One region of the Paenibacillus sp. FSL R5-0636 genome, then DNA from elsewhere that is predicted to be linked to it. Evidence: riboswitches for the same ligand, from Rfam matches in the RefSeq annotation. Region 1 holds a riboswitch; each other region holds the start of a gene.
What was found. A riboswitch is a leader RNA that binds a small molecule or an ion and turns the genes downstream of it on or off. The one in region 1 is predicted to bind thiamine pyrophosphate.
Positions count from the first base shown of each region.

Region 2: it holds a riboswitch for thiamine pyrophosphate, as region 1 does, so the genes downstream of both, MKX34_RS02120 (ABC transporter substrate-binding protein) here and MKX34_RS09380 (thiamine phosphate synthase) in region 1, are expected to answer to the same signal.
Region 3: it holds a riboswitch for thiamine pyrophosphate, as region 1 does, so the genes downstream of both, MKX34_RS13415 (ABC transporter ATP-binding protein) here and MKX34_RS09380 (thiamine phosphate synthase) in region 1, are expected to answer to the same signal.

Region 1 covers NZ_CP150232.1:2,166,367-2,174,423, forward strand. Annotated here, with positions in the region: gene MKX34_RS09370 (GDSL-type esterase/lipase family protein) at 1-794, shown strand, start outside; gene MKX34_RS09375 (SDR family oxidoreductase) at 1,031-1,903, shown strand; TPP riboswitch at 1,990-2,091, shown strand; gene MKX34_RS09380 (thiamine phosphate synthase) at 2,207-2,812, shown strand; gene thiS (sulfur carrier protein ThiS) at 2,851-3,054, shown strand; gene MKX34_RS09390 (thiazole synthase) at 3,110-3,877, shown strand; gene thiH (2-iminoacetate synthase ThiH) at 3,912-5,027, shown strand; gene yfbR (5'-deoxynucleotidase) at 5,111-5,716, opposite strand; gene MKX34_RS09405 (fumarate hydratase) at 5,819-7,378, shown strand; gene MKX34_RS09410 (VOC family protein) at 7,538-7,924, shown strand.
Region 2 covers NZ_CP150232.1:477,045-485,101, forward strand. Annotated here, with positions in the region: gene MKX34_RS02110 (ABC transporter permease) at 1-80, opposite strand, end outside; gene MKX34_RS02115 (MTH1187 family thiamine-binding protein) at 77-370, opposite strand; gene MKX34_RS02120 (ABC transporter substrate-binding protein) at 746-1,795, opposite strand; TPP riboswitch at 1,957-2,067, opposite strand; gene MKX34_RS02125 (hypothetical protein) at 2,226-3,689, opposite strand; gene MKX34_RS02130 (MFS transporter) at 3,762-4,982, opposite strand; gene MKX34_RS02135 (pyridoxamine 5'-phosphate oxidase family protein) at 5,143-5,562, shown strand; gene MKX34_RS02140 (response regulator transcription factor) at 5,682-6,356, shown strand; gene MKX34_RS02145 (HAMP domain-containing sensor histidine kinase) at 6,353-7,780, shown strand; gene MKX34_RS02150 (ABC transporter ATP-binding protein) at 7,851-8,057, shown strand, end outside.
Region 3 covers NZ_CP150232.1:2,981,574-2,989,630, reverse strand. Annotated here, with positions in the region: gene MKX34_RS13450 (hypothetical protein) at 1-85, opposite strand, end outside; gene MKX34_RS13445 (TIGR00266 family protein) at 248-928, shown strand; gene MKX34_RS13440 (transcriptional repressor) at 998-1,477, opposite strand; gene MKX34_RS13435 (S-layer homology domain-containing protein) at 1,796-2,452, shown strand; gene MKX34_RS13430 (amino acid ABC transporter ATP-binding protein) at 2,548-3,300, opposite strand; gene MKX34_RS13425 (amino acid ABC transporter permease) at 3,314-3,982, opposite strand; gene MKX34_RS13420 (amino acid ABC transporter substrate-binding protein) at 4,036-4,872, opposite strand; TPP riboswitch at 5,095-5,198, shown strand; gene MKX34_RS13415 (ABC transporter ATP-binding protein) at 5,397-6,092, shown strand; gene MKX34_RS13410 (ABC transporter permease) at 6,073-6,849, shown strand; gene MKX34_RS13405 (ABC transporter substrate-binding protein) at 6,846-7,883, shown strand; gene thiM (hydroxyethylthiazole kinase) at 7,925-8,057, shown strand, end outside.

The DNA of each region.
Region 1 (8,057 bases):
AAATCGATGGGACTCATTTTAAAGAAGCGCTCGCCAAACAATTTTCGCGGATGATTGTTACGGAGCTTGTAGAGAAAGGTGCTACTGGCGATTCTACTGCTGCCTCCATTACTGCTTATCTTAAAGGGAACGTTAAGCATGCGGCACTAACAGGCAACTGGGATAAGGTTTTTCCGGAAATAACTAATGATACGACGACCGGGGAAGCTGCTTATTACCGCAATCAAATTGAAAAATTAATCCAGCTGGGAGTAATGGGCAAAGACCGTCAAGGGAATTTTAAGCCAGATACGGAGATGACAGTTGCTGAATTCACACGCAGTATTTCTAAGTTAATGAAAGTGGAAAGATCAGATCTTGCCTATTATCCGAAAGGTAAGCTGTCACGTGAAACGATGGGTGCTATTCTCTATGATGTTTACCAAGTAAAGTTTGCTAATAAACCTAAGTACATGACTGATTATAACGGCACAGCAGTAGTGCCAGGAGATCCTGGTTATGATTTCAATCTGGATCCAGGAGCTAGAGGAGCGATGTACTATCCACTTGTATCCTGGCAGCAGCTGGTTGATACGGCGGACATTTCTCCCTTTTTAATTTCAAAAGTGAAAAGTGCTTATGAATTAGGGCTTATTAGATCTGAAGTGGGGATTGCTAGAGGTCAAATGGTCAATGGGACAGAACTAGAACCTAAAGCCATAGTGACCCGGGAGAAAGCAGCTAAGGCTCTTTATTTTATGTGGGTACTGGAACATGAAGTGAATGCAGAAAATCATGTTTCTTCTTTGAAATAGTTAGGGTGAACAATTCAAGGCACAGCAGCGGTGCTGTGCCTTTTTGTATGCAGTGAAGTCCTCTCCACTTACAGCAGTTTACATCCACGGTTGTTTATTTCTACTTGCATTGTGGTAAGTAAGATTCGTAAAGCGATTTAAGAAAATGACAAACCCAGCGTATAAACATGCATTGTTGTGCCATCCTAAGATGATCAGTTAACTATCAATTTGCTTAACGAGAGGAGATAGGGAAGATGTCAGGCAATAATAAACAAGCTACAAAAACCTTACCCCCACAGGAGCAGCATCATCAGCCAGGGATTGAGAGTGAAATGACGCCGCTGCCCAAATACGAGCCGGCAAATTATAAAGCAGCAGGTAAACTGCAAGACAAGGCGGCGTTGATTACCGGTGGAGACAGCGGAATTGGGCGTGCAGTTGCTGTGCTTTTTGCTAAAGAAGGTGCTGATGTGGTCATTTCATATCTTAATGAACACTCAGATGCAGAGGAAACTAAACGTCAGGTCGAGCAGGAAGGCCGCAAATGTATCCTAATTCCAGGTGATATCGGTGACGAGAAATTCTGTAAGGATCTTATTAAACAGACGGTAGAGGGCTTAGGAAAGCTTGATATTCTCATCAATAACGCGGCGGAGCAACATCCGCAAGCTAAGATCGAGGATATTACTTCCGAGCAGCTAGAGCGTACTTTCCGTACGAATATATTTGCGATGTTCTATTTAACAAAAGCAGCTATGCCTCATTTAAAAGCAGGATCTACAATTATAAATACAACTTCAATTACCGCTTATCGCGGAAGCCCGCAGCTGCTGGACTATTCATCAACTAAAGGAGCTATCCTGAGTTTCACACGATCTTTGTCCACGAATCTGGCGGAGAAGGGCATACGGGTAAACGGTGTAGCACCAGGTCCAATCTGGACACCGCTAATTCCCTCTACCTTTGATGCGAAGCAGGTTAGCGAGTTTGGAGGCACGCAGCCTATGAAACGGCCTGGACAACCAGAGGAGCTGGCGCCAGCCTATGTATATCTTGCCTCTGACGATTCCAGTTATGTGACTGGACAGGTTATTCATGTAAATGGTGGCGAGGTAGTAAACGGTTAGATTAGTACAGCTAATGTGAATAAATGGGTGTATTTCAATAAAAAAATATGTTACTATAAACCACGTTAGCATTTAAAATTGTATATTTATGTCACTAGGGGTGCCGTTTGGCTGAGACGGAATGGATTTCCGGACCCTTTGAACCTGATCTGGTTAAGACCAGCGTAGGGAAGTGGAGAACGAATTTCTGTTGTCGGGCTATTTGTAGTACCGTCTATTTACAGATTCTGACTGCCTTCCTTACGGGGGCAGTTTTTTTGTTTTTTACTGACCTACAGGGAAGTGAGAGAGAGGAGATCGCGAGTGGTACAAGCTGAGATCCATCTAATATCAGACGGCAAGCAGCAGTTGAGACAATTTGTTGAACTGGCTGTCACGGTGCAGACATGGGTCGATTATATTCACTTAAGAGAGAAGCAATGTCCAGCACGCGAACTGCTCTCTGCGGCACAGGAGCTGTTGGCTGCCGGTATACCCGCTACCAAACTGATAATCAATGACCGGATCGATGTAGCATTGGCAGCTGGTGCCGCGGGTGTTCAGTTGGCTGGGCACAGTCTGAGCCCGGTTACAGCCCGGCGAATTGCACCTCAGCTTTGGCTGGGGAGATCGGTTCATTCTCCGGAAGAAGCGGCGAATGCTTCAGAGCAGGGAGCTGATTATTGCTTGTTTGGCCATGTATTTCCCTCGGCGAGCAAGCTAGGGCTGCCCGCACGTGGGTTAGAGCTGCTTGCAGAAACGGTGAAGACTAGCTCTATTCCTGTAATTGCGATTGGCGGAATTGGTCCCGCTAATGCGGCACAGATCATTAGGCAAGGCGCGGCAGGAATTGCTGTGATGTCCGGTATTTGCGGAGCGGATGATCCTTATGAGGCCGCCAAAGCTATTCATAAGGCGGTTCATTCATAGCCGGGAGGTAAAAGCATAGGCGAAGGGGGTGATTCAGAATGAGACTGTTGATTAACGGGAAATCCGCAGAGTGTTCTGGTGGTGTTCAAACTATAGCTGATTTGATCAGTCTTCCTGAGTGGTCGGGTCGTCTGATGATCATTGAGCTGAATGGAGAAATTGTCAGTAAGGAGAATTATGAAAGTACTGCTCTGAGCGAGGATGATCGTTTGGAACTGGTGCACTTTGTTGGTGGGGGTTGAGATGGAGCGGTATAGAATTTTGAGAAATTTATAAGAACCAAAGGGAGGTAATTTCATGCATGACCCGTTACATATTGGAGGCATCGGATTAACTAGTAGATTATTTATCGGAACCGGAAAATATAGCCGGAATGCTCTGATCCCCGAAGTGATCGCAAGCTCTGGTTCTCAGGTGATTACTGTAGCGCTTCGCCGAGTGGACCCGGAAGGTGGAGCAGAAAATATCATGAACCACATTCCCGGCCACATGACTCTTCTGCCTAATACCTCAGGAGCGCGTACAGCGGAAGAGGCAGTCCGTATTGCAAGATTAGCAAGAGCTGCAGGTCTGGGGAACTGGGTGAAGATCGAAGTGATCAATGATCAAAAATACCTGCTTCCAGATAATCTGGAGACCATACGAGCTACAGAGATTCTAGCGGCGGAGGGTTTTGTAGTACTGCCATATATGAGTCCGGACCTTTCGGCTGCTTTACGTCTGAGAGATGCCGGTGCTGCTGCTGTGATGCCGCTTGGTGCGCCGATCGGGACGAATCGCGGCCTGCGCACCAAGGAGCTTGTGCGTATTCTTATTGAAGAAGTGAATTTGCCGATTATTGTAGATGCCGGAATTGGCAAGCCCTCGGAAGCGGCGGAAGCAATGGAGATGGGGGCCGCTGCTGTTCTGCTTAATACGGCTATCGCAACGGCACGTAATCCGCTCGTCATGGCGGAAGCGTTCCGCGAGGCGATATCCGCTGGCCGCAAAGCTTATTTGGCAGGACTCGGTCCTGTAGAAGAAGTTGCTTTTGCTTCGTCACCGTTGACTGGATTTCTGAACTGAATTTGATAGGTTCACGAAAGGAGGGAGAATTAGCATGAGCTTTTTTGACACACTGGCCCGCTTGGAGCAGTATCCTTATGAGCAGCTGTGGAAGGAGTTCCGGGAGGATGACGTTAAGCGGGCGCTTGGAAAAGACAAGCTGAACGAAAATGATTTGCTGGCATTGCTCTCTCCGGCAGCAACGCCGCTGCTAGAGGAGATGGCGCAAGCTGCTCAGCGACTGACCCGTGCACATTTTGGTTATTCGATGCAGCTGTTCACACCGATGTATCTTGCCGATTTTTGTGTGAATCATTGTACCTACTGCAGCTTCAGCTCCATTTATGATTTTCCGCGTAAAAAGCTGTCCTTGGAGGAGGTTCGCAGGGAGGCTGAGAAGATTGCAGCTACAGGTCTGCGGCATATCCTCATTTTGACTGGTGAATCGCGCCGGGAGAATCCTGTCTCATATATTAAGGATTGTGTAGTTGTACTTAGAGAATTTTTTTCCTCCGTCAGTATTGAGATAAATCCTCTATCGACTGCAGAATATAAAGAGCTTCTTCAAGCAGGGGTGGATGGACTAACACTATACCAAGAGGTTTACCACCAGGAGACTTACAAAAAGCTGCATGTTAAAGGGCCTAAAAGAAACTACCGGAATCGCCTGGATGCACCTGAACGCGGCTGTCAGGCAGGTTTTCGTTCTGTGAATATTGGTACGTTGCTCGGGATGTACGATTGGCGGCAAGAGGCATTCCAAAGTGCCATGCATGCCCGCTATCTACAGGATCGGTATCCAGATTGCGAGATCAGCCTGTCACCCCCACGGTTTCGGCCTTATTTAGGGGAATTTAACCCAGAGTGCGATGTTACCGATCGATCACTAGTGCAGATTATTTTGGCATACCGGTTATTTTTACCCCGTTCGGGCATTACTTTATCTACAAGAGAGCCTGCCTCTCTACGCGATCATTTAATTCATCTAGGAATAACTAAGATGTCAGCCGGGGTCACAACTGAGGTGGGCGGTCACACTAATGCAGGGGGAACTCCGCAATTCGAAATATCCGATAGCCGCAGTGTGCAGGAGATTACGGAAATGCTATATACGAAGGGTTTGCAGCCGATTTTTAAAGACTGGGATATCCTGACTGAATCAGTAACGTAACGCTTGTATTTTTATTATTAATCACTAAAGGGACCCCTGCGAGATTCATGCGGAGGTCCTTTTTTCTATTGTGTAGATGGTGTTTAGTTTCCAGCAGAGAGCTCATCGAGAGACATTTCGAAGCTCGGTGCCATATGAGTCAGAAAATAATCCACTTCCTGCAGGCCAAGCCCACGAAGTTTTGCTGCTGTCTGCTCCTTCGCGGCGGCAAATTCTCGGTTGCCTGCAGCAACCTCCCATACGCATTTCAAATAAGCATCCAGCCGATCAGCGGCTTTCACATAGCTGTGCAGCAGAATGTCCTCCGAATCGGGAGGGCTGTCTTCCGGTCGTATGAGCTGAGTGTAGATGCTTTTTAGCTCTGATGGAATCATTCCAGTTAAGCGATCAGCTGCAACTTTTTCCATTTCGCGGAAGCTGGTGAGCAAGCGAGGATTGTTGTATTTTACCGGCGTGGCAATGTCGCCTGTGAATACTTCGCTGGCATCATGGAAAAGAGCTATGGTTGCTGCTCGTTCCGCGTTTAATGAACGCCCGAAATGTACATTACCAATGGAACAGAGCATATGTGTGAGCAATGCAACATGAAAAGAATGCTCAGCGACGTTCTCCGGTGCGGTGCTGCGCATCAAGCTCCAGCGCTGAATATACTGAAGACGATATAGATAGGCAGAAAAATGGTAGCTCAATTTTAAAGTAACCCCTTTCATGCGGTGCTAGGTATGATATTATTATACTAATTGTATCAAACTTTAGATAACCTGGAACTGCCGAGAGGAGCTTGAATGAAGATGCAGCATTTTGAAGACAGTATTTATAACCTTATCGAAGAAACTTCCACGAATTTGCCGGGAGATGTACGCCGGGCAGTTGCAAAAGGTCGCGCGCTGGAAGACAGGGCTACCCGGTCCGGTCTTGCTTTAACCACGATTGCGCAAAATATCGGAATGGCTGAGCAGCAAGTGTCTCCGATCTGTCAGGATACGGGAATGCCTACATTTATCATTCACACCCCTGTGGGAATCAATCAGATTGAGATGAAAAAAGATATTCATAATGCCATTGTACGAGCGACCAAGAATGGTAAACTTCGTCCCAATTCTGTAGATTCATTGACAGGTGAGAATAGCGGAGATAACTTGGGTGCAGGTACACCAGTCATTCATTTCGAACAATGGGAAGAGGATAAAATAGACGTTAGACTTATTCTGAAGGGTGGAGGCTGCGAGAATAAAAATATTCAATACAGTCTCCCGGCAGAATTAGAAGGACTCGGCAAAGCGGGTCGGGATCTGGACGGAATCCGTAAATGTATTTTACACGCGGTATATCAGGCGCAGGGACAAGGCTGTAGTGCCGGTTTTATTGGCGTGGGTATCGGTGGTGACCGTACGACTGGCTACGAGCTGGCTAAGAAGCAGTTGTTCCGCAAAGTGGAGGATGTTAATCCGATAGAAGACCTTAGCAAGCTGGAAGACTATATTATGGAGAATGCTAACAAGCTTGGAATTGGCACGATGGGTTTTGGTGGTGAGGTATCGCTGCTGGGCTGTAAGGTTGGCGTTATGAATCGTCTGCCAGCTAGCTTTTTCGTATCCGTTGCTTATAACTGTTGGGCCTTCCGCCGCCAAGGGGTGCTGGTTGATCCATCAACTGGCAATATAGAGGATTGGTTATATGAGAGCGGCACAGGGATATCTGTAGATGATGAAGGAGCACATGAATCTGAAGCGGTAATTGCTGAGGGAGCTAACAGCCCAGCCTCTGAGTCGCGGGAAGTACGTCTTACAACGCCGGTAAGTGAAGAGGATATCCGTAGTCTGCGTGTTGGAGACGTGGTTATTTTATCCGGTGAAATGCATACAGGCCGTGATGCTCTGCACAAATATTTAATGGATCATGAATCTCCGGTAGATCTGGAAGGGGCTGTGATTTATCATTGTGGTCCTGTGATGATGAAAGATGAGGAAGGCTGGCATGTAAAAGCTGCGGGCCCAACTACGAGCATTCGTGAAGAGCCTTATCAAGGCGATATCATCAAAAAATTTGGAATCCGTGCAGTCATCGGAAAAGGTGGTATGGGTCCAAAAACGTTAAAAGCCTTACAGGAGCACGGCGGGGTATACCTCAATGCGATTGGTGGAGCCGCCCAGTATTATGCAGAGTGCATCAAGAAGGTCAACGCTGTTGATTTTATGGAATTTGGTATTCCTGAGGCAATGTGGCATCTCGACGTGGAGGGTTTTGCAGCGATTGTGACGATGGATGCTCACGGCAACAGTCTGCATGCGGATGTGGAAAAAGATTCTGCAGCTAAATTGACTCAATTCAAGGAGCCAGTGTTTAAATAAATGGGGTTACAACCGGTGGATAAGTCATGAGGAGGGCAGATTCTCTGAATGGCTTTTCCATGGGTTTTAATCAAATTATAAGGATTTATATGTTCCAGACTATAAATTATCCTTAAGGAACGCCGAAGGCGTTTTTGCCTGTCTAAAGGAGGACAACGAATGGCACCACATTATATTAGAAATGGTTTTCTTAACGTTACGCCGTATTTTATTGCGGAAGATGCAGACCAATTGATAGATTTTGTTGTGCACTGCTTTGATGCCAAAATTATTGATATGCTGCGAAACGATGAGGGAAGGATTAGGCATGCCGAGGTCAGAATCGGTGATTCCATCATTGAGATTTCTGAAGCGAATGAAAAGTATTCACCGGTACAGCTTGCCATTCATCTTTATGTAAGAAATGTTGATGAGACCTACCGCAAGTGCCTGGATGCCGGGGCCTCTATTATTGAAGAACCACTGGATAAGTCCTATGGAGAAAGAGGAGCAGGGGTTAGAGACCGTCAGGGTAATCAGTGGTTTCTTGCCACCCGTACAGAATAAACTCATGTGTTTTTACAAAAGTAATACAAAGTAACAGTCCAGAGTTAATCAACTCGGGCTGTTATTTTTATATAATTTACTCTGGGGGGCTTTTGTCACGGTCATAGTCGTACTGGTATTTTGGAGAAAATGA
Region 2 (8,057 bases), 1.7 Mb from region 1:
GATACAGATAGCTGCCATACGGTTAAAAAGAAGACGACCGCCACAAGGGGCGGCCATATTAGCTTCCAGGTCGATCTCACGGCCGATATTTCTCCGTCAATTTATCCATGCTGATTCCGTTAGGATTATGAGCGATTTTGATCTGCGAAATTACGCTTGGACTGCCTGCTTCGATCAACGCCTCTTGCATCTGACGCACAACCTCCAGCAGCTCGCTAAGCTCACCTTCCATTGTGGTTTCCAGCGGATTCACCTGATGTTTAACACCGGATTTTTGAATGACCTCAATCGCTTTATCTACGTATGGGATGGAATCCTCATTGTTCGGAGTTTTTGGAATTACTTGAATGCTTAGTAGGGTGTTAGCCACAATAATCAATCCTCTCATTTTATAAGGTAAGTTCAAAAAGCCAACTTTGATAACGAAGTAATTCAGGAAGCAAACTCGACATCGAATCTTGAACGAACTTGGGAAGTCCGGTACTCACGTAGCACATCACTACGCTCCGTTCCTCCTTCCTCAAGTAACGTCCAACCTTCTTGGTTCTGAAAGCCGACTTTTTGAGCTCTTAAATTATAAGGTGAGTTCAAAAAGCCAACTTTGATAACGAAGTAATTCAGGAAGCAAACTCGACGTCGAATCTTGAACGAACTTGGGAAGTCCGGTACTCACGTAGCACATCACTACGCTCCGTTCCTCCTTCCTCAAGTAACGTCCAACCTTCTTGGTTCTGAAGTCCGCTCTCTACTCCGCCGGTAAAAAATCATTACTGAATGCACTAGCAGCATCCAGCGGTTTATCCAGCAACTTCAGATCATACATCCAGTCGCCGTAATTTTGCCAGACCTCGGTTTTTTGCTCGCCCCAGCGGGCAGCATCGTCCTTGTATTTTGGGCTAAGCCATTTTTGGCTAGCTAGGACAAGGTCGGCGTCCAGGTCAGGAACGGCCTTCGATAACATACCGGCAGCCTCTTCCGGATGATCAATGGCATATTGATAACCTTTTGATGTGGCTTTCATGAAGGCCTTCACCAGCTCAGGATGATCTGCAATTTGCTTCTCACTCGTCGTCAGCACAGGCGTGTAATAATCGAGCTGTGGCGCATAATCCTTTAAGTACAGCATATCCAATGGCTGGCCACGCAACTCAGCCTCAACGCCAGTCCAAGCGTAGAAAATCCAGGCGAAATCAATGTCACGTTTGACGGCGGTAAAATAATCAGCTTCACCGATACTGATCAGCTTCACCTTTTTCACATCGCCACCTTCAGGATCCATGATGGCCTTCATGGCTGCTTCTTCGGCCGGTGAGCCCCAGCCTCCGTAGGTTTTACCTTCGAAATCCTTTGGTGATTTAATATTGCGATCTACTGGAGCGGCGAATCCCGACGTATTATGCTGAATAATAGCTGCTATCGAGACAAGGGGCACGCCTTGTAGACGGGCTAGCGTTAATCCTTCTTGGGCGCTGATGCCAAAAGCGGCTTCGCCAGAGGTAACCATAGTATCAGAACCCGCTGCGCCTGGCTGAACGATCTCGACGTCCAGGCCTTCTTCAGCGTAGTAACCAAGATCCTTAGCTACGTATAGACCGGTATGATTTGTGTTCGGTGTCCAGTCGAGTGCGACTTTAACTTTGGTGAGCTCTTTTGGAGCATCCGTCCCAGCCGCTGCAGTTGGATCAGTAGCATTTGCTTTGTTTCCGGCTGTATTCCCATTGTTGCTGCCGCATCCGGCAATGGCAAGAATGAGTACACAGGTGAGGCACAACGTAAGTGCTTTTTTGAGGTGCATGTCTTCTTCTCTCCTTTAAGGTTACAAGAATCCCGTCTTCACAACATGAACCGTAAAGTGTAGTATGTACGTTTTTCTACATCTTTTAGTGATCTTACAAAAAAAGCGCCCCGAGTGATCGGGACGCTGGCTTGGCGCAAGGTTAGTCAAGGTCACAGGGACCAGAACCAATTGGCGATTCCTACGCTGGCATTATCCAGATCAGGTATAAGGGTCAGTATCTTGTGGGATACAATCTCAGCCGGCCAATTCCAGCACCCCTGGTTCTATGAAGTTAACGGGTATTTCTATGTGCAATATAAGTAAGTATAAGTTTTGTACCCATACTTTATATCTTATATTTCTCGCATACGGTGTATTATAGACGGCTGTACTCGGAATGTCTAGTAGTGCACTCCTGAATTTTTCCAATCCAGTAGTTTCTTTTTTGCTAGTCTAGATCTTTATATTTCTTGCGGTGACGCCGTTTAAGCTCACTAACCAGCGCCCCTAGCGTGAGGACAACGCTGATCAGAATCCCGCTCATGATCACGAAGAGGGCAAGAAATTCAAAGGGGGAATATCCAATCATTTTACTCCATTGAATCTTTCCATCCAGATCGTCAATGACCTGATTCATGCCGTAAATCCCGCTTACTACCGTAAATACAGTGAGAATCATCAGCAGATTATCCCGTCGCTTGGACTGAAACTTATCCTGATACTGAAACAGGTCATTTAAGGTTTCTTTCACTTCCTCGAACAAAGCGTCGTTTCCGTATACTTTGCGCAGCTGAAGAAATATCTCCCGGCCCTGCGACTGCGAAATCAACTCCAAGAAGTAGAACTTCGCCGAGAACTTATTAATGGAGTAAATTAGATTGTCTATCTCCTCATAATCATGATTAATCCGAAGTCGGGAGTGCATATTGGCGAGCTTCAGCAGAACGATTTTGTGGAAAATATTGAGTAAAAATCCGTAATAATATTGCCCGTACATCTGGTTGGCTAGACTAACAGCAATCTCCTGTTCAGCCCGGGTCATGCAGCAAAAGGTCTGCTCATTCATCATATAATACGTGTCTGGGCCCCAGCGATTATAGGAATGCTCATGACAATAGTTTGCAATATACGCTGGATCGCTTGCACTGGCATAGGGCTTTCCGTTCAGATCAATTCCATCAAGCTGTGAGGCGCGATAGCGTAGATTTACACTAATCTCATCAGAACTTTCTTCATTCTGAAAGCCGTAAAAAGCTTGCACCTGCATTCTTTCATCTACGAAAAAAGGAAGGGTCTCAAAATAAGCCCCATTGATATCCGATTGATCCAGATATGGCTCCAGTCCATCCACCAAATTTCGGAAGACAAAATCCTCTACCATCTCATAGGTCTGTTCCCCGCAATGAATATAAGTGTAGTCATCCTGTATGAAGGTTTTCTCTAGCGCACGGAAACGATCCGCGAATTCTAGTGCAATACTAAAGGGAATCGAATCCCCCTCCAGCTGGACACGTATCGTCACGAATCCAAGCTGAAAGGGACATATGAATATATCCGTCGAGAGAATTTTGAAAAATATAGATTGCTGCGGAATCTCCAGAATGCAGTCGAGATTATTTACTCTGGAAAAACGGCGAAACGAGTCGGCATCCTTCCTGCGCGGAAAAAGGACGTGTGCGGCAAACGGTAAATAGGTGCGCTCCATTCGTTCATGGGAAACACAGTAACCTTCTCCATAATAGGCAGCTTCCAGTTCTTTGTTATCCAGAAAAAAACGTGTGAATCCGTCGTCCTGTAATTGCTGGATAAGCTGCTTAGAATCGCCCTTTTTTATAGAGAAGGGAAATATAAACTGCATAAGCGCAGTATGTAACAAAGGCTCAGTTGAAGACTCATTTAAAGACTCATTCATTCATTGTCCATCCTTGTGCTCAGAATATGCTTATAGATCACATTACCCTAAAAGGATAACGTTGATACTATTCTAAATACGGGAACTCTTTCCTTCCACCGCTTGCCTGGCTTGGAATCTCCATGCGGCAATGCTTAGCAGGAACAAGAAGGCAGCAAAAGTGGCAAGTAATCCGGCTGTTTGTGCCACTTCTAAATGGTCCATAGACCAGCCCGTAAACAGAGGTAGCAAAGCACCACCAACGCCTCCGGAAGCAATCATAATGCTGGGTGTTGACTCTTCGGTGCCAGGCAGCATTTTGCTGGAGAAAACCAATGCAATGGAGAAAATACCGGACATAAACAGCCCCAGCAGCAGAATTACAATGAAAGCAGTCATTCGATTGTCAGTGAACGGAAAGAGTGTCAGCAGTAACAAGGTTAGTAAACAGCTGCTGAGAATGTACACGCGATAAGATATTTTTTCGGCAATTACACCCGCAAACAATCTTCCTGTAGACATCGCTAGCCAAAAGAAAGTGACTGTCAGTGCTGCCGTAGACTCTGTCATCCCTAGCTTGGCAATAAAGATAGCCGGCATAAAGTTGACTAAACTCATCTCTGTGCCTACATAAAGAAAAAAGAAAACGATGAAGATCCCTAACAGAATCCATTGCTTACCTTTATACGGAAATTTTTTGTTAGAACGTGAGCTTGAGGAATGCGAATTGTCTGCTCCTTGGACAGAGGCACGTTCATCCAGCATGCGTTGTAGATTACCGAAGTGTCCTCTTGCCCAGAGGATAAGAGAAATCAAAGAGAAGGCAGCGACGATTAGAAAGGCCAATCTCCACGCTCCGGCAGCAATGAGCGGACTGGCGATAAGCGGCATCACGAGTGCGCCTATCCCGAATAGAACTTCGAGCCGGCTCATCGCAATAGCCGTTCCTTCGGTTACAGCACCAATAATGATGGTGCCGATAACCGCTTCGATCATCCCGAAACCAAAACCTGCGGCAACAGCGATAAAATACATCCAGCCCCAAGGCGGTAGAAAGGCATAGGCAACTTCTGCAACTATTAGAAGACTGGTGGCAATGAGGATGCCTCCACGTTTACCGAAGCGGCGATTAAGTAGGGGAGAGACCAACACGCCTGCTAAAAAACCAGCGAATTGACTAAAGATTAATTCACCGCCAGCACTGTAATTTTGATCATAATGTTGCAGTAGAACGGGCAGAATAGATCCCAGCACAACATGTGCCAGACCGATAACGAAGTAGGAGAGACAGCCGATCCAAATCAGTTTTTTCACGAAGTAAGCTCCTTATCTTGATGTAGTTTATGGAGTAAGGTCGGATTCAATGTGAACCTGAAGGGTACATTATAATAAGCACCATTGTTATGATAAATCCAAACGGTGAGCTTGGATATATAAACTTTTGTTTACATGCTTGAAGGGAGAGATTTACGTAATGGATAACAAACAACTGGAACAACTCATTATTAAAGCATTGGATGACAACAAGTTCGGTTCCTTTGGTACGATCGAAGAAGGAAATAAGCCGAAAGTACGTTATATGGCCATTTTCCATGAGGGTTTGAAGATTTATTTGGCTACAAATCGCAAAACTCATAAAGTGGAGGAGTTATCCGATAATCCGAATGCTTTTGTACTGCTTGGCTATGAGGCCGGCGGAAGCAAAGATGTGCTGGAGATTGAAGCGACCGCTACCGTCTCTAAGGATGAAGGCTTGCGCTCCAAGGTATGGAATAAAGAGCTGGAGCCATGGTTTACTGGACCTGATGATCCTAATTATGTGATTTTGGAGCTTACTCCAACACGTATTGAGTATGTAGGTAGCAATAAAGAGCATGGAGTATGGCAGCCATAAGCTATAGCCTTGAATTGATCAAACAGCCCTCCTATCCCCTATGGGGTAGGAGGGCTGTTTGATGTGTTATAATGACTTCAACTTTTTAGGTATTCATATCGGGGAGGAGCTAAAGCTACATGAGCGTTACTCTGTTATATATTGAAGATGATCGTGAGATTGGCAACGTAGTGTCTGCTGATTTAAGCGAAAGAGGATATAGTGTCCGCTGGCTACGAAGCGGCGAAGGTGCGATGGAAGAAGCCGGCGCCTGCCAACTGGCTATTCTCGATGTTATGCTTCCTGGTCTGGATGGGTTTACGATCGGGCAACGATTGAAACGTTCCTACCCTAAGCTGCCCATTTTAATGCTCTCCGCCCGAACCTCGATTGATGATAAGCTGCAAGGTTTGGAATTCGCAGATGATTACTTGACCAAGCCTTTTCATCCGGATGAATTGGCCGCTCGAATCGAGGTGCTGCTCAGACGGAATGGGGCATCTGTACAGGATTCGCTCACACTTAAACATCTGGTCGTATATGAAGGGGATAACCGCGTGATAAATGCTCAGACTCAGGAAGAAATCATGCTTACAGGCAAGCAATTTCAGATTTTTTCCTATTTGCTGCGTCATCTTAACCAGATTATGACGAAGGAGCAGATCTACGAGGCCGTGTGGGGTGAGGCTTATATCGAAGGGGATAAAACTCTGATGGTACATATTCGTTATTTGCGCGAAAAGCTGGAGCTTGATCCGGGTAATCCGGAAATTATCGAAACTGTCCGTGGGATCGGATACCGGGTAAGAGCATGAGAGGATTGGATCGCATTCGCAAGAAACGTAACTCCTCTTTGTTATCAGGGTATTTGCTAATTATCGTATCTGCACTGCTATTTATCCCTGTGGTCCTTCCGTTGTCTTTTGTTGGCTACAATATTCTTAACGAAGTGACCCAAGGTGCCCCGCCTGTAGATACATCCCTGTATTCGAATATTGCACCGCTGGAAACTATGTGGCATAAAGAGGCACTTCACTTAGGAAATGCTTCTTCGGAAGCCATAAATCAGCGGCTGCATGAATTGAGTCAAAAATACACTGAAGCTACTATGTTTTGGGTAGACGGGCAGGGAAAAACCCAGTTGATTCTCACGCCTGATGAAGGGGATAAGGATAAGATTTACCATGAAGTTCCTGATCAGTGGACTGCGGCTGAGGCTATTTCATTTATGAAAGAAAGTACGAATCGTGATCCTTTAGCCATCGTTGCTTTCGTGGGGGACAAAGTGGAGGCAGGCAAGGGATTTATAGTGATGCAAATTCCAAGTGAGCTGCTGAACAAAGGGGCTTATGGGGGATTAGGGGCTTGGGCTTGGTATAACTTTGTGTTATTTACCCTTTTTGGAGGATTCGCTCTGGTTTCGTGGATGTTCTTTAGAAAAATTCGCAAACGGCTATTGCAACTGCAAACCGCGATGACGATTACAGGCCCGGATAGAATGCCTAAGTCTATAGTGACAGGCAAACTGGACGAGATAGGTCGCCTGGAGGAAGCTTTTAATACGATGGTAACCAAACTGGATGAAAGCCGACGCAGGGAAATAGAAGAGGAAGAGTTGCGTAAGCGTCTAGTCTCGAATTTATCTCACGATTTACGCACACCCCTAACCGTCATTCGCAGCCATATCCATGTTATGACCAAAGAGGATCTGACCTCAAAAGGTAAGCAGTCCTTACAGCTTATGGATGAGCGTATTGCGGATCTTAGCGTCCTGATCGAGAATCTTTTATCTTACAATCTGCTCAATAGTGGACGGGTAACCTTAAAGCTGGAACGTAAAGATGTTTTACGCTTGTTGCGGGAAAGTGCGGCTGCTTGGTACCCCGTATGGGAAAAAGAGGGCTTCGACATTGATATTAACCTGGAAGCCGAACCGCTATTCTGGAGGGTGGATGAGGTCTGGTTCCGCCGTATTCTCGATAATTTGTATCAAAACATTGTACGACATGCCAGCAGCGGGCATTATGTCGGGATCTCAACGGAGCAACGTAATGAACAACGTGCCATAATTATTGCGGATCATGGTCGAGGCATTCAGAGTCCATCCGACTACAAGGGGGCAGGTTTGGGATTGTCTATCGTCGATCTTTTGATGAAGCATATGGAGCTGGAATGGGTTATGGAGAGCACAGGCGAAGGCACTTCTATTGTAATCTTTGATCCGCGTCGTGAAATTTAAACAAAACTTAAACTTGGCACTTCCTTGTTCTTAACCTTGGGACGTTATGCTGTATACCGAGGTGAAGAACATGGAAGAAACAGTGATTAAAACTAAGGATTTATTGAAAAAATATCGTGGCCGGGCTGCGGTAGAAAATTTGAATTTAAATATCCGCAAGGGTGAGATTTATGGTTTTCTGGGTCCCAACGGAGCTGGGAAAACTACAACAATCCGTATGCTGCTTGGCCTAATTACACCGACATCTGGAAAAATTGAAGTGTTCGGCCAGGATCTT
Region 3 (8,057 bases), 820 kb from region 1:
TATTCGATCTACGACTTTGTGCTGCGCACCAGGCTCCGGAGCGCTCTGCCTTACGCAAGGCTTTTTGTGTCTTGGTTCGTGCCATGTGACACCACTCTCCTATTCATGGGTGAATGATTATTGATCTTACATCTATAAGACAACTTCATTTTAACATATTCCAGACTATGAGCGAAGCAAGAATTCCGTTACACTTAGAGCAAAGCTAGTATTCTATCTTATCTAAATAGATACGGAGGTTTAAAGGATGAATTACCAGGTTTTGTATGAAGGTGCTTTTGCTATGTTAAAGGTCCAACTAAATCCCGGTGAAAGCGTAAAGGCTGAAATGGGCGCAATGGTCGCGATGTCACCTAACGTAGAATTAAAAGGAACCGTGGATGGTGGTTTAATGCGCGGTCTCGGGAGAATGCTGAGCGGTGAGAAATTCTTCTTTCAAGAACTTAGAGCGACCCGTGGTCAAAGTGAGGTATTGCTGTCACCTGGCTCACTCGGCGATATTCAGGCGATAGAATTAGACGGATCGTATAAACTGTTAGTTCAAAAAGACGGATTTCTCGCCGGAACTGAAGGTATTCAAGTAAATACCAAAATGCAGAATTTAACCAGAGGGCTCTTCTCCGGTGAAGGCTTCTTCATTGTAGAAATCAGTGGCAGAGGAACGGTGTTCCTGTCTTCCTTCGGTGCTATCCATGCGATTAATTTAGGACCTGGTGAAGAAATGATTATCGATAACGGACACCTCGTAGCATGGCCAGATTATATGGACTATAAGGTAGAAAAGGCAGCCTCTGGCTGGCTAAACAGCATAACCAGTGGTGAAGCACTTGTGTGCCGCTTTCGTGGAGAAGGTGTAATTCTCGTTCAGAGCCGTAACCCTGGCAGCTTCGGAACGTGGATCAAATCCTTTGTACCTACTCGAAGTTAGACTTCCTAAAACGCAGTAATCAAAAAAGACACAGGCTTGGAGCCTGTGTCTTTAGGTTAGAAAGCGATCTTACGAGACTGCTTTATCTGCTTCTGCTTTTGCTTTTTTGCAGCCTGTACGTTTACATGTTCCATAAGTACCCTTGAAATCAAGGCGGTGATCCGTGACGTTAAAGCCATATTCACGTTCCACTCTTCTCTCCAGCTCCACAAGCCAGTCGTCCTTAATTTCCTCCAACCGACCGCATACGCTGCATATCAAATGATGATGCATATGCGAATGATCGTTCCCGCGCAAATCGTAACGGGCAACTCCGTCTCCGAAGTTCATCTTCTCTACAATGTGTAGCTCACATAAAAGCTCAAGTGTACGGTATACCGTTGCCAGGCCCAGATGTGGATAGCTGTTCTTAACAAGCATATATACTTCTTCTACGCTTAGATGATCCTTCTCATTGTCGAGCAGAACGTTCACTATAGCTTCACGCTGAGGCGTTAATTTATATTTTTGCGCCGCAAACAATTGACTGATATTTGATATTTGATCCATTTGGTCTCCTACCTTCCCGGAACGATTTAACATCCGTACCCTCTGAGACGCTCCTATTTATGCAGTTTGGACAATACATAAATAGTAATCGTTACGATATAATCATAACAAAATTAACCACGAATGAAAAGAGCCTGACATCATTATATCATTTCATGCCACTTATCCAAAGTACTACACCCCAATCTGGCCCATATTTCTATTAAAATCTACTTTTTCGTGAAATAATACAGATTAGACCGCAACCTTTCCATAATTTACAACGTTAAAGGAGTGACAAAGGCTAAGGAGCCTATCCATACAACGAGGTGAAAAGACATGAACATGAAAAAAAGCACACTAGCAGCGATCACAACCGTAGCCATTTTCTCCTTTTCTTTGGGTGGTCAGATGTTTGCAGCTGGGAACACCTTTAAGGATATTGATAACATAAACGGCAAAGAAAAAATCATTTCTTTAAAAAATCAAGGGTTAATTAAAGGTGTCAGCGAATCTCAATTTCTCCCTGGCTCTAAGGTAACTACAGCCCAAGGGATTCAGTTTATCTCCGGCGGTCTCCAGCTTAGCCTCGCGGCCATTGATTTTAACAAAGCTCCTGTTGCCAGCGGCTTGTTCACAAAAGTAAAAGACAAAGCCTGGTACGCTGAAGCCTTTATCAATGCTTATTACAATGAAGTTAAGCTTCCTAAAGACATTGATCCTAACCTCATTATGACCAAAGAGCAATTCACTAACTATCTAGTGCAAGCGATCGAAGGCGTTGGCAATCTGCCGATGATCAATATCGTTCCAGTAGATATCGCTGATGAAGCTTCTCTGACTCCTGCGTATCAAGGCAGTATTCAGCGCTCCCTGAAATACAAGATCAATAGCCTGGATGCTAACGGAAAGTTTAATCCAAAAAGCGAACTCACCCGCGCCGAAGCAGCGATTATGCTCTACAACGCTTTGGAATTTCTGAAAACTGGAGTATAAGCCAAATTTCAGATACTCTTCTCATTTGAATAATCTACACATGAAAAAGCAGCTCCGGATGATTCCCGAGCCGCTTTTTCGTGTATATTGTCTTTCTACTCTTCTTCACCATTCAGTCTGTTCAGAAATTGCAGAGCCCGGGGATTCTTCGGATGCTCCAGCACTTCTTGCGGAGTCCCTTGCTCTAAGATATGACCACCATCCATCAAAATGATCCGGTCCGCTACATCGGCGGCAAATTTCATCTCGTGGGTCACAATCACCATAGTCATACCTTCTGCCGCTAATTGTTTGATAACCTTAAGCACTTCCCCTACCAGCTCAGGATCGAGCGCCGAAGTGGGCTCATCAAACAATAACACTTCTGGATCTACTGCCATAGCCCGGGCGATGGCCACTCTCTGCTGCTGTCCACCTGACAGCTGATGTGGATAGTTATCAGCTTTATCTGCCAAACCCACCTTAGCCAGCAGCTGAAGCCCCCGCTTGCGCGCTTCTTCCTTGGATCGTTTCAGGACAGTTACCTGTCCCTCCATCACATTGCCAAGCGCAGTCATATGCGGAAATAAATTATACGATTGAAAGACCATCCCTGTTTTCTGACGAAGGGCCAATACGGAATTCTGAGGAATTTTCTTATGATCTGTAAAATTGATGGTGATATCACTGAGCGACAGGCTGCCTTGATCCGGGATTTCCAACAGATTAAAACAGCGCAGCAGTGTAGTCTTCCCGGAGCCAGATGGCCCAATAATGACAAGTACCTTTCCATGCTCCATTTTCAGATCAATACCCTTTAACACTTGGAGTGCGCCGAAGGATTTATGCAAATTAATGATTTCAATCACAAGTATCTCTCCTTTAGGTCGCAGAGTAACGATCGAGTCGTTTCTCCAAGTAATTTTGCAGCGCCGACAGCACAGAACAGAACACTAAATAAAACAATCCTGCTTCGGAGTATACCAGCAGAGGCTCATAAGTGGTAGAGGCTACCTGCTGTGCGGTTCTAAACATCTCCGTATAGGTGATGATCGCTGCAAGCGAAGTATCTTTAACCAAGCTAATAAAGGAATTGGATAACGGCGGTACAGAAACGCGCGCAGCTTGTGGCAGAATTACGCGGCGCAGAGCCTGCCCACGAGTCATCCCGACTGAGAAGGCAGCTTCCCATTGGCCTTTATGTATCGACAGGATAGCAGCGCGTACGATTTCCGATGAATAAGCCCCTACGCTAAGGGTAAATCCAATGGTGGCGGCAATGAAGGGGTCGAGTACAATGCCAACAGCCGGCAAACCATAAAATATAATAAATAGCTGCACTAACAATGGGGTTCCTCGAATAACCCACACATAAAAACGGGCGATTAGCTTCGGAATTACCCACGGTGAAAGACGTGCCAGCGCGGTTAGGATCGCCAAAATCAATCCAAGCACAAAGGAAAGTAGCGCCAACGGAATGGTAAAAGCCACCCCGGCTTTTAGCAGGGGTAGCAGTGTGTCTAAGAAAATTTGTATTTTGCGGTCATCCATTATTCAGACATCCTTTTTAGCTTCCAGGCTTAATTAGCCTTGCTAGCCTTGTATTATTTTGAAACGTCAGCTCCAAAGTATTTCTCGGAAATTTTCAAGTACGTTCCATCACTCTTCATCTCTGTAATCGCATCACTGACCGCTTTCACCAGCTCATCATTACCTTTCAGGAATACCGCGGCACTTTGTGATCCTTCAGGAATCTCATCAACCACTTTAATTTTTGCATCTGGTTTTTGTTTTTTCAGATCCAGATAAGACAAGCCATCATTCACAGTTGCATCAATACGTCCCGAAGTCAGCAGGTCCATCGCTTGATTGAAACCGTCTGTAGCTACGATTTCAGCACCGTTCTCACGAGCGATGTCGGATAAGTTACTTGTCAGGGATTGTCCGGCTTTTTTACCCTTAAGATCGGCAAAGGTCTTAATATCCTCATTGTCTTCGCTCACAATCAATACTGCTTTGGATACGATATAGGGTTCAGAGAAATCATATTTCACTTTGCGATCTTCGTTAATGGAAACTTCATTAAAGATTACATCAAACCGTTTCGCATCCATTCCAGCGAAAATACCATCCCACTGAGTTTCAAAAAATTCAGCTTTAACACCTAAACGCTTTGCTACTTCTTCAGCAATTTCCACGTCAAAACCAGTCAATTTCCCCGCAGTGTCATGATAAGTAAAAGGCGCATAAGTCCCTTCTGTACCTATCCGCAATTTGCCGCTGGCTTTCACAGCCTCCAAACTGTTTTGCGCTGAAGATGCTGCTCCACCATTCGTTCCAGCTGTAGGTTCAGCAGCCGTATTGGTATTCGAATTATTGCCGCAAGCCGCTACAAGGACCACGGTTAACGCCAATATAATAGTTAAACTCCATTTTTTCATTATTAAATCCCCTCTCTCTATCCGGTTTTTTTCCGGTAAATTGAATAGTACACTGCCATCACATGATCGTCAATACTTTTTTCCGATTATATACATCGGAATTATAATATTAACTAGATTCCTACCTATATCTTACCCAATCTTGGATTAATCCTTCACTTCTTTCTCTCTTTACTTCTCAGAAAGATATGGTATATTTATAAACAAATTAATATGGACCTGTTATTTCACTAGGGGAGTCGGCCGACTGAGACGGAGCTTCAAGCTCCGGACCCTTGGAACCTGATCTGGATCATACCAGCGGAGGGAAGTGGAGCAGAATTTTCATCAAGCATGTTAAGTGTTATTATGCAGAATGAACTTTTTGACCCATTCATTTCCTCTGGAAATGGATGGGTCTTTATTTGTTTAGGCGCTCCACAAAAATTTTAGGAGGTTAGATCATCACGACCATTTTATCTATTCAAGGCCTAACCTACTCTTTTCCGGAATCTGAGCACCCCCCTGTATTCGCAGATCTATCTATGGATATCAGGCAAGGGGAATTCGTCTCCGTAGTAGGTGCTAGCGGATGCGGGAAAAGTACATTTTTCAAAACGATTGCCGGTTTACTCGAACCTACTCACGGAAAAATAAAACTCTCTACGCACCCGTCAACCGCTAGTCGTTTAGGCCAGATCGCTTATATGCCTCAGCAGGATTTATTGCTGCCTTGGAGGACAGTGCTCGACAACTGCCTTTTGCCTTGGGAGATCAAGCCCAGATTCAATAAACAAGAAACGATCACTCAGATTCGGGAAATGTTGACCCGCTTCGGCTTAGCAGATGTAGAGAAGGCTTATCCCCATGAACTTTCGGGTGGAATGAAACAGCGAGTCGCATTTCTGCGCACCTTAGTGGCTGGAGGCGGAACTGGTCTGATGCTGCTGGATGAGCCCTTTGGCGCTCTCGATGCCATGACCAAACGCGAGATACACCGTTGGCTGTTGGAGTTATGGGGTGAATTGAATCAGACGATTATGCTCATCACTCATGATCTGGAAGAAGCACTATTGCTCAGTAACCGGATTTATTTATTATCTGGCGGTGCGCACAGCGAATTACAGGAGATCGTTGTGGATCTACCAAGGCCAAGACATTATAAGATGAACTATGAACCCCGGTTTATAGCACTACGGGAAGAGTTGGAGCGAAGATTGCATGCAACCTATACCTTTTAAAAAATATCTAGACAACTATGGTCCCTTCCTTCTTCTGGTACTGCTCATTCTTGTAATCTGGGAGTCGGCTGTTCGCCTTCACATGATTCCAGCCTTTATTCTCCCTGCACCTTCCTCTATTGGAATCGCATTGATCGAGCACAGGCAATTATTATTCGGACAGCATTTATTGGCAACGTTACAGGAGATACTGGTGGGTTTTGTCCTTTCTGTTATTTGTGGTGTATTGCTGGGCACTGGAATGTTCCTGTATCGCCCCATAGAAAAGGCCATCTATCCCTTTCTTATCATTAGCCAGACGATCCCATTAATTGCGCTATCCCCCATTTTTATTATGTGGTTCGGATATTCGCTGTGGAGCAAAGTGGCTGTGGTGTTTTTGACGGCTTTTTTTCCAGTCGTAGTGAGTACATATGATGGACTTCGTACAAGTGGCCAGACTTACAAGGACTTATTATTAACATTTGGTGCAAACCGCTGGCAGCTGCTTGTCAAAACCCAAATTCCACTGGCGTTGCCTGCTTTTTTCTCTGGCTTAAAGCTGTCCATTGTATACTGCGTCATCGGAGCTACTATCGGGGAATGGCTCGGCGGCAGTAAAGGACTCGGTTACTTCAGCCGCAGAATGGCCGGAAATATGCAGAGCGATGAAATGTTCGCGGCTGTATTTCTGCTGTCCGCGCTTGGTGTGGTGCTTTTTCTGGCGATAGCTTTACTCGAACAATTATTTTTAAAGAAAAGAGGATCAAACCAATGAATCATTTAAAATCCCCACAACGAGGACTTATTTCTGTATTTCTAGTATGCACACTTTTGCTCTTAAGCAGCTGCGGGAAGGCAGACAAGATAAATAACAACTCCCAAACCGATCCCTCCAATACCGAAAATAAGCAGTCACACAAGCTGACGATTATGCTTGATTGGTATCCCAATGCCGTTCATTCCTTTCTATACGCTGCGCAACAGCAAGGTTTTTTCCAAGAGGAAGGTTTGGATGTCGAGATCAAAATGCCTGCAGACAGCAATGATTCCCTAAAGCTTGTTGCAGCGAATCAAATTGATCTAGCGCTCAGTTATCAGCCTCAGGTACTTATGGCACGCGGCGAGAAAATCCCTGTACGTTCGATTGCAGCAATCGTGCGGCATCCACTGAATCATCTGATGGTTCCTCAGGCTGGCAGTATTCATAGTCCAAAAGAGCTCGCGGGAAAACAAATCGGCTATTCCTCCATTCCGCTCTATGAAGCGATGATTCGGACAATGATCCAGAGTGATGGAGGCGATCCTTCATCCGCCAAGCTGATTGACGTAGGTTTTGACCTCATCCCTGCGATCTCTACTGGACAAGTAGACGCAATAATGGGCGGGTTCATCAACCATGAACAACTAATCCTTGAAAAAGAGGGACATCCGGTCACTTCGCTTAATCCAACGGATTACGGAGTGCCTGACTATTATGAGCTTGTGCTGGTGGCCAGCGAACAAGGATTGCAAAATTCTGAAGCCTACTTTAAAAAATTTCTAAATGCCATTACAAAAGGACAGGAATTTGTGGAGCAGAATCCTGAACAAGCCCTGGATTTACTGGTTGCACATGAAGATGCAACTTCACCGCTCGACAAGGAGATTGAGAAAAAAAGTCTTGAGATTCTGCTGCCGCTGATGAATGCTGGCGATCAATCTTTTGGATATCAAGACCCGACATCTTGGGAAAAGGTTCAGCAGTGGTTATCCACCAACAATCTTCTACCAGAGGATATTAAAGCACAGGAAGCTTTTATCAATCTGTAATGTTTAGTTAGTTGTTCATACAAGCTTGAGGAGGAATTATGATGAGTTATTTAGCCAAAGTACGGGAATCCAACCCGTTGATCCACAACATCACTAATATTGTGGTAGCCAATTTCTCAGCCAACGGTCTGTTGGCGCTTGGCGCCTCTCCCTTTATGGCGGATGCCCACGAAG